2 regions of the Pseudomonas sp. B12(2026) genome follow, and region 2 is predicted to be linked to the other one. Evidence: predicted binding sites of a transcription regulator. Region 2 holds the regulator's gene; the other holds the start of a gene.
What was found. Region 2 encodes sigma-54, which starts transcription at its own class of promoters, with help from an activator protein. Its sites were predicted from a motif close to ANTGGCATNNANNTTGCTNT; they were not measured.
Positions count from the first base shown of each region.

Region 1: glnK (P-II family nitrogen regulator) is a predicted target of sigma-54. The motif match lies at 5,245-5,264, and genes of this name have one in related genera.

Region 1 covers NZ_CM173430.1:5,661,962-5,669,015, forward strand. Annotated here, with positions in the region: gene AC3B6A_RS26270 (DUF484 family protein) at 1-427, shown strand, start outside; gene xerC (tyrosine recombinase XerC) at 503-1,420, shown strand; gene AC3B6A_RS26280 (HAD family hydrolase) at 1,417-2,109, shown strand; gene sutA (transcriptional regulator SutA) at 2,390-2,722, opposite strand; gene AC3B6A_RS26290 (secondary thiamine-phosphate synthase enzyme YjbQ) at 2,800-3,225, opposite strand; gene AC3B6A_RS26295 (ammonium transporter) at 3,332-4,666, opposite strand; gene glnK (P-II family nitrogen regulator) at 4,709-5,047, opposite strand; gene AC3B6A_RS26305 (accessory factor UbiK family protein) at 5,471-5,737, shown strand; gene AC3B6A_RS26310 (YifB family Mg chelatase-like AAA ATPase) at 5,775-7,054, shown strand, end outside.
Region 2 covers NZ_CM173430.1:1,097,458-1,104,511, forward strand. Annotated here, with positions in the region: gene rapZ (RNase adapter RapZ) at 20-880, opposite strand; gene ptsN (PTS IIA-like nitrogen regulatory protein PtsN) at 883-1,347, opposite strand; gene hpf (ribosome hibernation-promoting factor, HPF/YfiA family) at 1,357-1,665, opposite strand; gene AC3B6A_RS05175 (RNA polymerase factor sigma-54) at 1,744-3,243, opposite strand; gene lptB (LPS export ABC transporter ATP-binding protein) at 3,486-4,211, opposite strand; gene lptA (lipopolysaccharide transport periplasmic protein LptA) at 4,211-4,747, opposite strand; gene lptC (LPS export ABC transporter periplasmic protein LptC) at 4,734-5,306, opposite strand; gene AC3B6A_RS05195 (KdsC family phosphatase) at 5,315-5,839, opposite strand; gene AC3B6A_RS05200 (KpsF/GutQ family sugar-phosphate isomerase) at 5,840-6,814, opposite strand; gene AC3B6A_RS05205 (ATP-binding cassette domain-containing protein) at 7,053-7,054, shown strand, end outside.

The DNA of each region.
Region 1 (7,054 bases), 1.4 Mb from region 2:
CCTGCTCGACGCCACCAGCCTGGAAGACGTGGTCAGCACCGTCGAGGACAGCCTGCGCCACGAATTCCAGGTGCCCTTCGTCAGCCTGATCCTGTTCAGCGACAACAACCTGCCGGTGGGCCGCTCGGTGAGCAGCGCCGAGGCGCACCAGGCCATCGGCGGCCTGCTGTCCGGCGGCAAGACCGTCTGCGGCGTGCTGCGCCCCCACGAGCTGGCCTTCCTGTTCTGCGAGAACGAGCGCGAACAGGTCAGCTCCGCCGCCGTGGTGCCGCTGACCTTCCAGGGCCTGCACGGCGTACTGGCGATCGGCAGCCCCGATCCGCAGCACTACAAGAGCTCGCTGGGCACCCTGTTCCTCGGCTACGTCGCCGAAGTCCTCGCGCGGGTCATGCCGCGCTTCGCCACGCCGCTGCGCTCGGTGCGCTAACGCGAAGCCGCAAGCTATAAGCTGCAAGCCGTAAGCGGTCGCGGTACCCGGCGCTTTTCACTTGGAGCTTGTCGCTTGGAGCTTGAAGCTGGCATCAATGCCTACCTGGAACACCTGCGCAACGAGCGCCAGGTGTCCGTCCACACGCTCGACGGCTACCGCCGCGACCTGACGCGTCTCGCCGCGCTCTGCGAGAAGGCCGCGCTCGGCGACTGGCCGGCGCTGCAGGTGCGCGACCTGCGCCTGTTCGTCGCCCGCCTGCACCAGCAGGGCCTGGCCAGCCGCAGCCTGGCGCGCCTGCTGTCGGCCACCCGCGGGCTGTTCCAGTACCTGATCCGCGAGGGCCAGTGCCGGCACAATCCGGCCGACGGGCTGTCCGCGCCCAAGGGCGCGCGCAAGCTGCCGCGCACCCTCGACACCGACCGCACCGCGCAGCTGCTCGACGGCGGCGTCGAGGACGATTTCATCGCCCGCCGCGACCAGGCCGTGCTGGAGCTGTTCTATTCCTCCGGCCTGCGCCTGTCCGAGCTGGTCGGCCTCGACCTGGAATGGCTCGACCTCAAGGAAGGCCTGGTGCGCGTGCACGGCAAGGGCAACAAGGTCCGCGAGTTGCCGGTGGGCCGCGCGGCGCGGCAGGCCATCGAGGCCTGGCTGCCCCTGCGCGCGCTGGCCGCACCGCAGGACAACGCGGTATTCATCGGCCGCGGCGGCAAGCGCCTGACCCCGCGCGCCATCCAGCTGCGGGTGCGCCAGGCCGGCGTGCGCGAGCTCGGCCAGCACCTGCACCCGCACATGCTGCGGCACTCCTTCGCCAGCCATATGCTGGAGTCGTCGCAGGACCTGCGCGCCGTGCAGGAGCTGCTCGGCCACGCCGACATCGCCACCACGCAGATCTACACCCACCTGGATTTCCAACACCTCGCCACGGTCTACGACCAGGCGCACCCGCGGGCCCACCGCAAGAAAGACGGCGAGCCGGGAGCTGAAGAATGAGTATCCGTCTGGTCACCTTCGACCTCGATGACACGCTGTGGGACGTCGCCCCGGTGATGAACAGCGCGGAAGCCACCCTGCGCGAATGGCTGGCGGTGAACGCCGCACGGCTCGGCCCGGTGCCCATCGAGCACCTGTGGGCGATCCGCGCGCGCCTGCTCGGGCAGGACCCGATGCTCCGCCACCGGCTGAGCGAACTGCGCCGGCGCATCCTGCTCCATGCGCTGCTCGACGCCGGTTATCCACAGGCCGAGGCCGCCGACCTGGCCGAGGCCGGTTTCCAGACCTTCCTCCAGGCGCGGCATCAGGTGGCGCTGTTCCCCGAGGTGCATCCGACGCTGGAGCGGCTGGCCAACCAGTTCATCCTCGGCGTGCTCACCAACGGCAACGCCGACGTGCGCCGGCTGGGGCTGGCCGACTATTTCCAGTTCGCCCTGTGCGCGGAGGAGCTGGGCGTCGGCAAGCCCGACCCGCATCCGTTCCGGGAAGCCCTGCGGCGCGGCGGTGTGGCGGCGGAAAACGCGGTGCACATCGGCGACCATCCCAGCGACGACATCGCCGGCGCGCGGCGCGCGGGGATGAAGGCGGTCTGGTTCAACCCGGGGCGCAAGGCGTGGGAGGGGGAAGAAGCGCCCAGCGCGATCATCCACAACCTGACGGAGTTGCCGGGGGTGCTGGCGAAGCTGTGAGGTCTCCCGCTGGCGGGGAAACGCTCTTGTCGGAGCGGATTCATCCGCGCTGAGTTGCGCGCGCCGGATGTCGATCGCGGACGGAGTCCGCTCCTACGTAGAGCAGAGCGGCGCGGGATTGGCTGTTGTAGGAGCGGATCTTATCCGCGAATCGCGCAGGGGCACGGCTGATCGCGGACAGAGTCCGCTCCTACGCCCATGAGACGACGCAGCAAGCGGACATGAAAAAGCCCCGCCGCTCCCAACGGAGCGGCGGGGCTTTTTCATGTCGCGTCAGATATCAGATAGGGCGGCTGCCGTATTTGCTATCCGGCTTCTTGGGCGGATCGGCGACCACGTTGGGTTCGATCTCCTGCACCTTGCCACCGCGAGTGAGGAAGTCCTCCATCGCCTTGGCCAGGGCATCGCGCTCCTTCTGCTTGGCTTCGACCGAGGGCAGTTCCTCTTCCTCTACCGCGGCCTTGGCTTTCTTGCCACTGCCCTTGGAAGAAGGGGCTTCATCCCCATCGCCGCTGTCTGCTCCGGTATCGCCATCGTCAGCCGCGGCAAGTTCCTCGCCATCGTCCTCGTCGGCGCCGTCCAGCTCGTCCTGTTCCAGTTCTTCGTCGCTCATTGTTCTACCTCGTGGTGCTGCAAAGCAGGTTAGTTATAGCCCAGCTGCGCGCTTTGACGAACGCCGCCGGAAAAAATTCACACAAGCTCGCCCTGCCAGGTCGCCAGTATCCTGCGCGGGCCTCCGTGGTCACGGTGCTCGCCGAGATAGATACCCTGCCAGGTGCCCATTGCCAAGTGGCCATCCTGTATCGGCAGGGTCAGCTGGCAGCCCAGCAGGCTGGCCTTGAAGTGCGCCGGCAGATCGTCCGGGCCTTCGTAATCATGTTCGTAACCGCCCTCGCCCTGCGGCACCAGGCGATTGAAGAATCGCTCGAAGTCGCGGCGCACCGAGGGGTCGGCATTCTCGTTCAGCGTCAGCGATGCCGAGGTGTGCTGCAACAGCAGGTGCAGCAGGCCGACGCGGCATTTCGCGAGCTCCGGCAACGCCGCCAGGACCTCGTCGGTGACCAGGTGGAAGCCGCGCGAACGCGGGCGCAGGGTGATGGATTTCTGCTGCCACATGGCGGGCCCTCCTCCGTCCGGAACGGTGACGCGCGCGCATTCTAGCGTGATGCAGAAAAAAACAAAGGGCGCCCGATGGCGCCCTTCGTCGAACTCGCGCGAACCCTTACAGGTTGTAGCCGCGCTCGTTGTGCAGGGAGAGGTCCAGACCCATGGTTTCCTCCTCCTCGCTGACGCGCAGGCCGATGACCAGGTCCAGCACCTTGAGGATCACGAAGCTGGCGATCGCGGTGTAGACGATGGTGAAGGCCACGCCCTTGAACTGGGTGAACAGCTGGGCGCCGATCTCGGTGACGGTGCCGAAGCCGCCCAGGGCGGGCGCGGCGAACACACCGGTGAGCAGGGCGCCGACGATGCCGCCGACCGCGTGCACGCCGAAGGCGTCCAGGGAATCGTCGTAGCCGACGGCGCGCTTGAGGCTGGTGGCGGCGAAGAAGCAGATCACGCCGGCGGCCAAGCCGATCACGATGGCGCCCATCGGCCCGCAGGTGCCGGCGGCCGGGGTGACGGCCACAAGTCCTGCGACCACGCCGGAGGCGATGCCCAGGGCGCTCGGCTTACCGTGGGTGATCCACTCGGCGAACATCCAGCCCAGGGCGGCGGCGGCGGTGGCGATCTGGGTGACCAGCATGGCCATGCCGGCGGTGCCGTTGGCGGCGGCGGCGGAGCCGGCATTGAAGCCGAACCAGCCGATCCACAGCAGGGCGGCGCCGATCAGGGTGTAGCCCAGGTTGTGCGGCGCCATGGCGGCGTTCGGGTAGCCCTTGCGCTTGCCCAGCACCAGCGCGGCGACCAGGCCCGCGACACCGGCGTTGATGTGCACCACGGTGCCACCGGCGAAGTCCAGCACGCCCCAGTCCCACAGCAGGCCGCCGTCACCGCTCCAGACCATGTGGGCGATCGGCGCGTAGACGATGGTGAACCACAGCGCGGTGAAGATCAGCAGCGCGGAGAACTTCATGCGCTCGGCGAAGGCGCCGACGATCAGCGCCGGGGTGATGATCGCGAAGGTCATCTGGAACATCACGAACACGCTTTCGGGGAACAGCGCGGTGGCGGAGGTCAGGCCGGTGCTGGTCAGCCCGGCGAGGAACGCCTTGTCCAGGCCGCCGACGAAGGAGGCGAAGTTGATCACGCCCTTTTCCATGCCCACGGTGTCGAAGGCCAGGCTGTAGCCGTAGACGACCCAGAGGATGCTGACCAGCGCGGTGATCGCGAAGCACTGCATCATGATCGACAGCACGTTCTTGGCGCGCACCATGCCGCCGTAGAACAGCGCCAGGCCGGGGATGGTCATCAGCAGCACCAGCGCGCTGGAAATCAGCATCCAGGCGGTGTCGCCGCTGTTCAGGGCGGGGGCCGCGGCCTCGTCGGCCAGGGCCAGTCCGGGCATTGCGAGAGGCAATAGGGCGCCTAGCCCTGCGTATCTGCGCAGAGTCATTGTTGTTTCTCCTGGGGCGTGGGGGTTCGGTGTGGGCTGGGCTTAGATCGCGTCGGTGCCGGTTTCGCCGGTACGGATACGAATGGCCTGTTCCAGGTTTACGACGAAGATCTTGCCGTCACCGATCTTCCCGGTATTGGCGGCCTTGGTGATGGCTTCGATAACACGATCCAGCTGGTCATCGGCGATGGCGACGTCGATCTTCACCTTGGGCAGGAAATCGACGACGTATTCCGCGCCACGGTACAGCTCGGTGTGGCCCTTCTGCCGGCCGAAGCCCTTGACTTCGGTCACAGTGATGCCCTGCACGCCGATCTCGGACAGCGACTCACGGACGTCGTCCAGCTTGAACGGCTTGATGATGGCTGTGACTAGCTTCATGTAACTCTCTCCCGTGTTTTGGTGGACCCGCCCCAGGAAGAACGAACCCGAGACAAGTCTAAGCGCAGTGTCTGGCTTTTGTAATGCGCCGGCCGCCCTACCTCGGCACACCAGCTCTTATCCAGCCGCCTCATGCGTCGCGATTTCCGCTTCGCCTGCCGCACCGGTACTGCATCGGTGCACGCCATGCATGCCCCAAAGCATGAACCTTGCCAGCTCGGTGAAATGCCCCTGCTTTCAGGCACTTGGTTGAAATCCGCCGGTTCCGGCCATTGGCCAGCCGGCAGCGACCGCACCGAAAGAGCGCACGCCGGACGGGCACATCGCTCAAAAAGCGTGCAACCCTTCACCTTGCGCCGCGCCGCAGCCGGCGCTGGCCGCGTGATAGACTTCGCGCCTGATTCAATCCGGAACCTTCCCACCATGCTGCCGCCCAAAGCCTTCCTCGACGCCATCAGCCAACAAGCCGGACGCCTGTTCGGCGGCGAATCGCCCCTGCCGAAGGCCGAGCTGGAAGCCCAGTTCAAGGTTCTGATGCAGAGCGCCTTCAGCAAGCTCGACCTGGTCAGCCGCGACGAATTCGACAGCCAGATGGTCGTGCTCGCCCGCACCCGCGCCCGCCTCGAAGCGCTGGAAGCCAAGGTCGCGGAACTGGAAAGCAAACTCTCGCCGCCCGCCGACGGCGAATAAGCCGCCACGCGGGCGGCATGCGATCAAGGAGTGATCCATGTCCCTGGCCATCGTCCACAGCCGCGCCCAGGTCGGCGTCGAGGCCCCCGGTGTCACCGTCGAGGCGCACCTGGCCAACGGCCTGCCGTCGCTGACCCTGGTCGGCCTGCCCGAAGGCGCCGTGAAAGAGAGCAAGGACCGCGTGCGCAGCGCCCTGCTCAACGCCGGCTTCGACTTCCCCGCCCGCCGCATCACCCTCAATCTCGCCCCCGCCGATCTGCCGAAGGACGGCGGCCGCTTCGACCTCGCCATCGCCCTGGGCATCCTCGCTGCCAGCGGGCAACTCGCCGACGCGAGCGGCCTGGACGACCTGGAATGCCTGGGCGAGCTGGCGCTCTCCGGCACCCTGCGCCCGGTGCCGGGCGTGTTGCCCGCCGCGCTGGCCGCCCGCGCCGCCGGGCGGGCGCTGGTGGTGCCGAAGGAGAATGCCGAGGAAGCCAGCCTCGCCAGCGGCCTGACCGTCTACGCGGTCGGCCACCTGCTGGAGCTGGCCGCGCACTTCAGCGGCCAGGAGCGCCTGCGGCCCTACGAGGCGAACGGCCTGCTGCGCAGCACTCCGCCCTACCCCGACCTCGCCGAAGTCCAGGGCCAGGCCGCCGCCAAGCGCGCTCTGCTGGTGGCCGCCGCCGGCGCGCACAACCTGCTGTTCAGCGGACCGCCCGGCACCGGCAAGACCCTGCTGGCCAGCCGCCTGCCCGGCCTGATGCCACCGCTGGACGAGGACGAAGCGCTACAGGTGGCGGCGATCCACTCCGTGGCCGGACGCGGGCCGCTGACCCATTGGCCGCAGCGGCCCTTCCGCCAGCCCCACCACACGGCTTCCGCACCGGCGCTGGTCGGTGGCGGCAGCCGTCCGCAGCCCGGCGAAATCACCCTGGCCCACGAAGGTGTGCTGTTCCTCGACGAACTGCCCGAGTTCGACCGCAAGGTTCTGGAGGTTCTGCGCGAGCCCCTGGAAGGCGGCGAGATCGTCATCGCCCGCGCCAGCGGCCGCGTACGCTTTCCCGCGCGCTTCCAGTTGGTCGCCGCGATGAACCCCTGCCCCTGTGGATATCTCGGCGACCCCAGCGGGCGCTGCCGCTGCTCGCCGGAGCAGGTCCAACGCTACCGCGCCAAGCTCTCCGGGCCGTTGCTGGACCGCATTGACCTGCACCTCACCGTCAGCCGCGAAAGCACCAGCCTCGCGCCCAGCGGGCCCAGCATCAGCAGCGCGGAACTGGCCGTGCAGGTCGCCGCCGCGCGCCAGCGCCAGCTGAACCGCCAGGGCTGCGCGAATGC
Region 2 (7,054 bases):
TGTCCTTTGTTGTGTGTCGCTACTGGCTCAGGTCGCGGTGGCGAATCTGCACGTTGGTGAGGGTTTCCTTGAGGGCCTTGCCGATACGCTCGGCCAGGTAGGTCGAGCGGTGCTGGCCACCGGTGCAACCGATGGCGATGGTGACATAGGCCCGGTTGCTCGCGGCGAAGCGCGGCAGCCATTTGTTCAGGTAGCCGAGGATGTCCTGGTACATCTCCTCGACGTCTGGGTGTCCGGCCAGGTATTGCTGGACATCCTCATCGAGCCCGGTGAGTTCGCGCAGTTCGGGCTTCCAGTACGGATTGGGCAGGCAGCGCACGTCGAACACCAGGTCGGCGTCCACCGGCATGCCGCGCTTGAAACCGAAGGATTCGACCAGGAAGGCGGTGCCCAGCTCGGGTTTGTTCAGCAGGCGCAGCTTGAGCACGTCGCGCAGCTGATAGAGGTTCAGGTGCGTGGTGTTGAGCTTGAGGTCGGCCAGGTCGGCGATCGGCGCGAGCAGGTGCGTCTCGTCGGCGATGGCTTCGGCCAGCGAGCGGGTGTCGGTGGTCAGCGGGTGGCGCCGGCGCGTTTCGGAGAAACGCTTGAGCAGGGTTTCATCGTCGGCGTCGAGGTACAGCACATCACACTGGATGTGCTTGTCGCGGGCCTCCTGCAGCAGCTCGGGGAAGCGCTGCAACTGGCTGGGCAGGTTGCGTGCGTCGATCGAGACGGCGACCTGCGGCTGCAGCAGCTCGGTGTGCAACAGCGCGCGTTGCGCCAGGTCCGGGAGCAGGCTGGCGGGCAGGTTGTCGATGCAGTAGAAACCGTTGTCCTCGAGCACGTTGAGCGCAGTGCTCTTGCCCGAGCCGGAGCGTCCGCTGACGATGATCAGGCGCATGATCAGTGGCCGTTCTGGAAGTCCACGACGATCCGGTGCAGCTCCTCGCCGTTGGCGGCGTGGCGCAGGCGGTCACGGACGTCGGAACGGTCAAGCATGGAAGCGATCTGCCGGAGCAGTTCCAGGTGCTCTTCGGTGGCGGCTTCGGGGACCAGCAGGACGAATACGAGATCGACCGGCGCGCCGTCGAGGGCGTCGAAGTCGACCGGGGAGTCCAGGTGCAGGACGGCGCTGATGGGGGATTGGCAGCCGGGGAGGCGGCAGTGTGGAATGGCGATGCCATTGCCGAATCCGGTGGAGCCCAGACGTTCCCGGGCCACCAGATTTTCGAAGATGTCCTGCGCATCGAAACCTGGCAGCTCGCGAGCTACCAGGTTGGCGATTTGTTCGAGTACGCGTTTCTTGCTGCCGCCCGGCACGTTCACCAGGGAACGGCCGGGGGTCAGGATTTGCTCGAGTCGAATCATAGGGAAGGGTTAACGGACGCCAACACCCTGCTGGCGTTCGAGGTATTTTTCCTTGTGCTTGATCAGTTGGCGGTCGAGCTTGTCGACAAGCAGGTCGATGGCCGCGTACATGTCTTCATGCTCGGCGCAGGCCACCACCTCGCCCCCGGCGATATGCAGGGTGGCTTCGATTTTCTGCTTCAGTTTTTCGACCTCCATGATGATCTGAACATTGGTGATCTTGTCGAAGTGGCGCTCCAGTCGGCCAAGTTTCTCGCCGACATAGTCGCGCAGGGCGTCGGTCACATCCAGTTGATGTCCACTGATGTTGACTTGCATACCGCTTTCTCCTTATTGCCCGTGTGTAAGTGGCAGGTTAGGTGGCCTGCCGCCGGAACACCTTGGCGTGGATCAACGTCATACCAGCCGCTTGCGTTCGCTGGAGGGGGCGATCCCTAGGGACTCCCGGTACTTGGCGACGGTACGACGTGCCACTTGAATGCCCTGTGCCTCCAGTAAACCAGCGATCTTGCTGTCGCTCAATGGCTTTTTCGGACTTTCCGCGGCGACCAGTTTCTTGATGATGGCGCGGATCGCGGTGGACGAGCACTCGCCGCCTTCGGAGGTGCTGACGTGGCTGGAGAAGAAGTACTTCAGCTCGAAGATGCCGCGCGGGGTGTGCATGAATTTCTGCGTGGTGACCCGCGAGATGGTCGACTCGTGCATGCCCACGGCTTCGGCGATGTCGTGCAGGACCAGGGGCTTCATCGCCTCCTCGCCGTACTCGAGGAAACCGCGCTGGTGCTCGACGATCTGGGTCGCCACCTTCATCAGCGTCTCGTTGCGGCTCTGCAGGCTCTTGATGAACCAGCGGGCTTCCTGCAACTGGTTGCGCATGAAGGTGTTATCCGCGCTGGAGTCGGCGCGGCGCACCAGGCCGGCGTACTGCGAGTTGACGCGCAGGCGCGGCACGGCTTCCTGGTTCAGTTCCACCAGCCAACGCTCGTTGTGTTTGCGGACGATGACGTCGGGCACCACGTACTCGGCTTCACCGGATTCGATCTGCGAGCCGGGGCGCGGGTGCAGCGACTGGATCAGTTCGATGGTTTCGCGCAGCTCGTCTTCCTTGAGCTTCATGCGCCGCATCAGTTGGCTGTAGTCGCGGCTGCCGAGCAGGTCGAGGTGGTCGGCGACCAGCTTCTGGGCCTCGGCCAGCAGGTAGGTGTTAGCCGGCATCTGGCGCAGTTGCAGCAGCAGGCATTCACGCAGGTTGCGCGCGCCGACGCCGGCGGGTTCGAGCTGCTGTACGCGGCGCAGGACGACTTCCACTTCGTCCATCTCCACGCCCAGCTCCGGGTCGAGGGAAGCGAGGATGTCGTCGAGGGATTCTTCGAGGTAACCGTCGTCGTTGATGCCGTCGATGATGCTCAGGGCGATCAGGCGGTCGGTATCGGACATCGGCGCCAGGTTGACCTGCCAGAGCAGGTGGCTCTGCAGGCTTTCGCCGGCGGAGGTGCGGGCGGTGAAGTCCCACTCGTCATCGTCGCTGCTGGGCAGGCTGCTGGCGCTGGTCTGGTAGATGTCTTCCCAGGCGGTATCGACCGGCAGTTCGTTGGGGATGCGCTCGGCCCACTGGTCCTCATCGAGGCTGTCGGCAGACGGAGTGGTGCTTTCCTGGTAGCTGTCCTGGGCGTTGCTGCCGGGGCTGGCGGCGGATTCGTCGCCGTCGGCCAGCGGGTCGCTGTTGTCGTAGTCGTCGCCGTCTTCCTGGCGCTCCAGCATCGGGTTGGACTCCAGGGCTTCCTGGATTTCCTGTTGCAGGTCCAGCGTGGAGAGCTGGAGCAGTCGGATGGCCTGTTGCAGCTGCGGGGTCATCGTCAGCTGCTGACCCATCTTGAGGACGAGCGATGGTTTCATGGCTGGAACTAGGCACCTTGTTCGCTGGCGCGGCAAGCGCCATATCCACGACTACGGACGCCGGGGCGCCGCGAGGAAGCAAATTATATGCCTGAGTCTGAACGCTTTGCCTAGGGCCTGTCGACCTTTCGTTGCAGGCTGCCCGCCGGGCGGATGCGGCGCGGCAGAATACGCGGCGCCGGAGGCAGCTCCGGGCCGTCAGGAAGGGGGTGGGGCGCCGCCCGTGGAGGGCGGCCTCCGGGTCAGAGGCGGAACTCGTGACCCAGATAGACTTCCTTCACCAGGTCGTTGGCGAGGATGGTCTCGGCGCTGCCCTCGGCGATCAGTTGACCGTCGTTGACGATGTAGGCGGTTTCGCAGATATCCAGCGTCTCGCGGACGTTGTGGTCGGTGATCAGCACACCGATGCCCTTGGCCTTGAGGTGGTGGATGATCTGCTTGATATCGCCCACGGAGATCGGGTCGACGCCGGCGAAGGGTTCGTCCAGCAGGATGAACTTCGGCGAACTGGCCAGGGCGCGGGCGATTTCCACGCGGCGACGTTCACCACCGGACAGGCTCATGCCGAGGTTGTCGCGGATGTGGTGGATGTGGAATTCCTCGAGCAGGCTTTCCAGTGCTTCCTGGCGGCCGGCGCGATCCAGGTCGCTGCGCGTCTCGAGGATCGCGCTGATGTTGTCGGCCACCGACAGCTTGCGGAAGATCGAGGCTTCCTGCGGCAGGTAGCCGATGCCGGCGCGTGCGCGGCCGTGCATGGGCAGGTGGGTGACGTCCTGGTCGTCGATGCGGACCACGCCCTGGTCGGCGCGGACCAGGCCGACGATCATGTAGAAGCAGGTGGTCTTGCCCGCTCCGTTGGGGCCGAGCAGGCCGACGATCTGTCCGCTGTCGATGCTCATGCTGACATCGCGGACCACTTGCCGGCTCTTGTAGCTCTTGGCGAGGTGCTGGGCGGTGAGCGTGGCCATTACTGCGCTTGATCCTGCTTTTTCTTGGGCTGGATGACCATGTCGATACGCGGGCGCGGTGTGGTCACCTGGGCGCCGGTGGCGCGGCCTGCGTTGACGATCTGGCGCTGGGTGTCATAGACGATCTTCTCGCCTTCGAAGGTGTTGCCTTCCTGGATCACCTTGGCCTGGTCGATCAGCACGACGCGGTTCTGGGTGACGAAGTACTGGATCGTCAGGCCGTAGGCCTTGGTGATCTCCTTGTCCGGCGCGGGCTTCTGCTCGAAGTAGGCAGGCTTGCCCACCGAGGTGACGACCTCGATTTCGCCGTCCTTGTTCTGCTTGAGGGTGACGGTGTTGCCGGTCAGCTTCATGCTGCCCTGGGTCACCACCACGTCGCCGCGGTAGACGGCGACACCTTGCTTGTCGTCCAGCTCGGCGCTGTCCGCCTGGACGCGAATGGGCTGTTCCCGGTCGGTGGGAAGGGCCCAGGCGGCGGAGCTGCCGATGGCGGCGGCGAGGCTGAGGAGAAGGGGGAGGGTTTTAACGAACCTCATGCTGACCTCTTACGTTGGACAGCAGGATTATCCGGCTGTCTTTCAGATACGCTTTCATTCCATTGGCCGTGGTCACACCGTTGGGTTCGGTGATCTTCACCGGCTGGTCAGTCTGCGCAAAGTCCTTGTCCGGGAACACCGTCAGGCGGCTCGTGTTGAGCAGCAGGGTGCGCTGCTGCGCATCGGTGCGCGACACGCGCACGTCGTCGATCAGCTCGATCTGCTTGCCCTCGGGGCCCACTTCGGCGCGAACGCTCTGGACGTGCCACGGCAGCGGCTCCTGCACACGGTAGAAGTGCATGTCGGGCGTGGTGACCAGTGTCACGTCGGTGGCTTTCAGGTGTTCCAGTTTGTCCGCGGTCATCTCGTAGGCGAGCGTACCGTCGACGCGGTACTGCACACCACTGGCGTTGACCGCATAGAAATCGATGGCGTCATTGCCCTGCGACTTGAGCTGGCGCTCGTTGAAGTCCAGGCGAACGTTCCAGTAATAGCCGAGCGCGACCAGCAGGAAGGCGATCAGGGCGAACAGTAGCTTCTGGCGGAGTGTCTTGGGCATGTTCGGCTCTAGAGGTACGCGTTCTGCGCGGCTTCGAGATTGCCCTGGGCGCGCAGGATCAGCTCGCAGAATTCGCGTGCCGCACCTTCACCGCCGCGAGCCTGGGTGACGCCGTCGGCATGCTGGCGGACGAACGCGTCGGCGCTGGCCACCGCCATGCCCAGGCCGGCGCGGCGGATGGCCGGCAGATCGGGCAGGTCATCGCCCAGGTAGGCGACCTCTTCATAGCCTAGACCGAGTTCGGCCAGTAGATGGTCGAGGGCGACCAGCTTGTCCTCGCGGCCCTGGTACAGGTGGTGGATGCCCAGGTTCCGCGCGCGGCGCTCGACCACCGGGCTTTGCCGGCCGGTGATGATCGCGGTGCGCACGCCGGAGGCGATGAGCATCTTGATGCCGTGGCCGTCCAGGGTGTTGAAGGTCTTGAACTCGCTGCCATCGGGCAGGAAGTAGAGCTTGCCGTCGGTCAGCACGCCATCGACGTCGAAGACCGCCAGGCGAACGGCCCGGGCGCGCTGCAGCAGGTCGGCGCTCATTCAGATCACTCCTGCGCGGGTCAGGTCGTGGATATGCAGGACGCCCACCGGGCGGTCCTGGTCATCGACCACGACGAGGACGCTGATCTTGTGGTCATCCATGATCTTCAGGGCTTCGGCGGCCAGCATGTCGGGGCGCGCGGTCTTGCCGTGGAGGGTCATGACCTGGTCGATGCTCACCTGGCGCACGTCCAGACCCTTGTCCAGGGTGCGGCGCAGGTCGCCGTCGGTGAAGATGCCGGCCAGCGCGCCGGCTTCGTTCAGGACGATGGTCATGCCCAGGCCCTTGCGGGTCATCTCCAGCAGCGCGCCGCTGAGCGAGGTGCCCAGCAGTACCTGGGGCAGTTCCTCGCCGACGTGCATCACGTTCTCGACCTTGAGCAGCAGACGGCGGCCCAGCGCGCCGCCCGGGTGCGAGAAGGCGAAGTCCTCGGCGGTGAAGCCGCGGGCTTCGAGCAGGGCGATGGCCAGGGCGTCGCCGAGCACCAGCGACACGGTGGTCGACGAGGTGGGGGCGAGGTTCAGCGGGCAGGCTTCCTGCTCGACACTGGCGTCCAGGTTGACGACCGCGGCCTTGGCCAGCGGCGACTCCGGATTGCCGGTCATGCTGATCAGGGTGATGCCCAGGCGCTTGATCAGGGGCAGCAGCGTGACGATTTCAGCGGTCGAGCCGGAGTTGGACAGGGCGATGACCACGTCGTCGCGGGTGATCATGCCCATGTCGCCGTGGCTGGCCTCGGCCGGATGCACGAAGAACGCGGGGGTGCCGGTGCTGGCCAGGGTGGCGGCGATCTTGTTGCCGATATGCCCGGACTTGCCCATGCCGACCACCACGACGCGACCCTTGCACTCCAGCAGCAGTTCGCAGGCGTGGGTGAAGTTCGCGCCGATGCGCGCCAGCAGTGAGTCCACGGCGTCGCGCTCGAGACCTATGGTGCGTTGTGCCGAGTGGATGAAATCGTGATTCTGGCTCATGTTCGAAAGGCGTGGGGCGAAATGAAGGGCGGGATTATAACGGGAAAGCGCCAAAGGCTCATCACGCACATTGCCAATGTGCGTGTATTTTGCTGAAGCCTTCCTTAATGAGCCCTGTCGGGCCTTGGGGCGCCGCTTGCCGGAGTGCTATAGTTCGCGGCCGTTCGGCCTGTCGCGCCGTGCCGTACCCTCGTGGTGGGGCGGGCTACAGGGACAGCGCCGTGATGCAAGGAGTTCTAT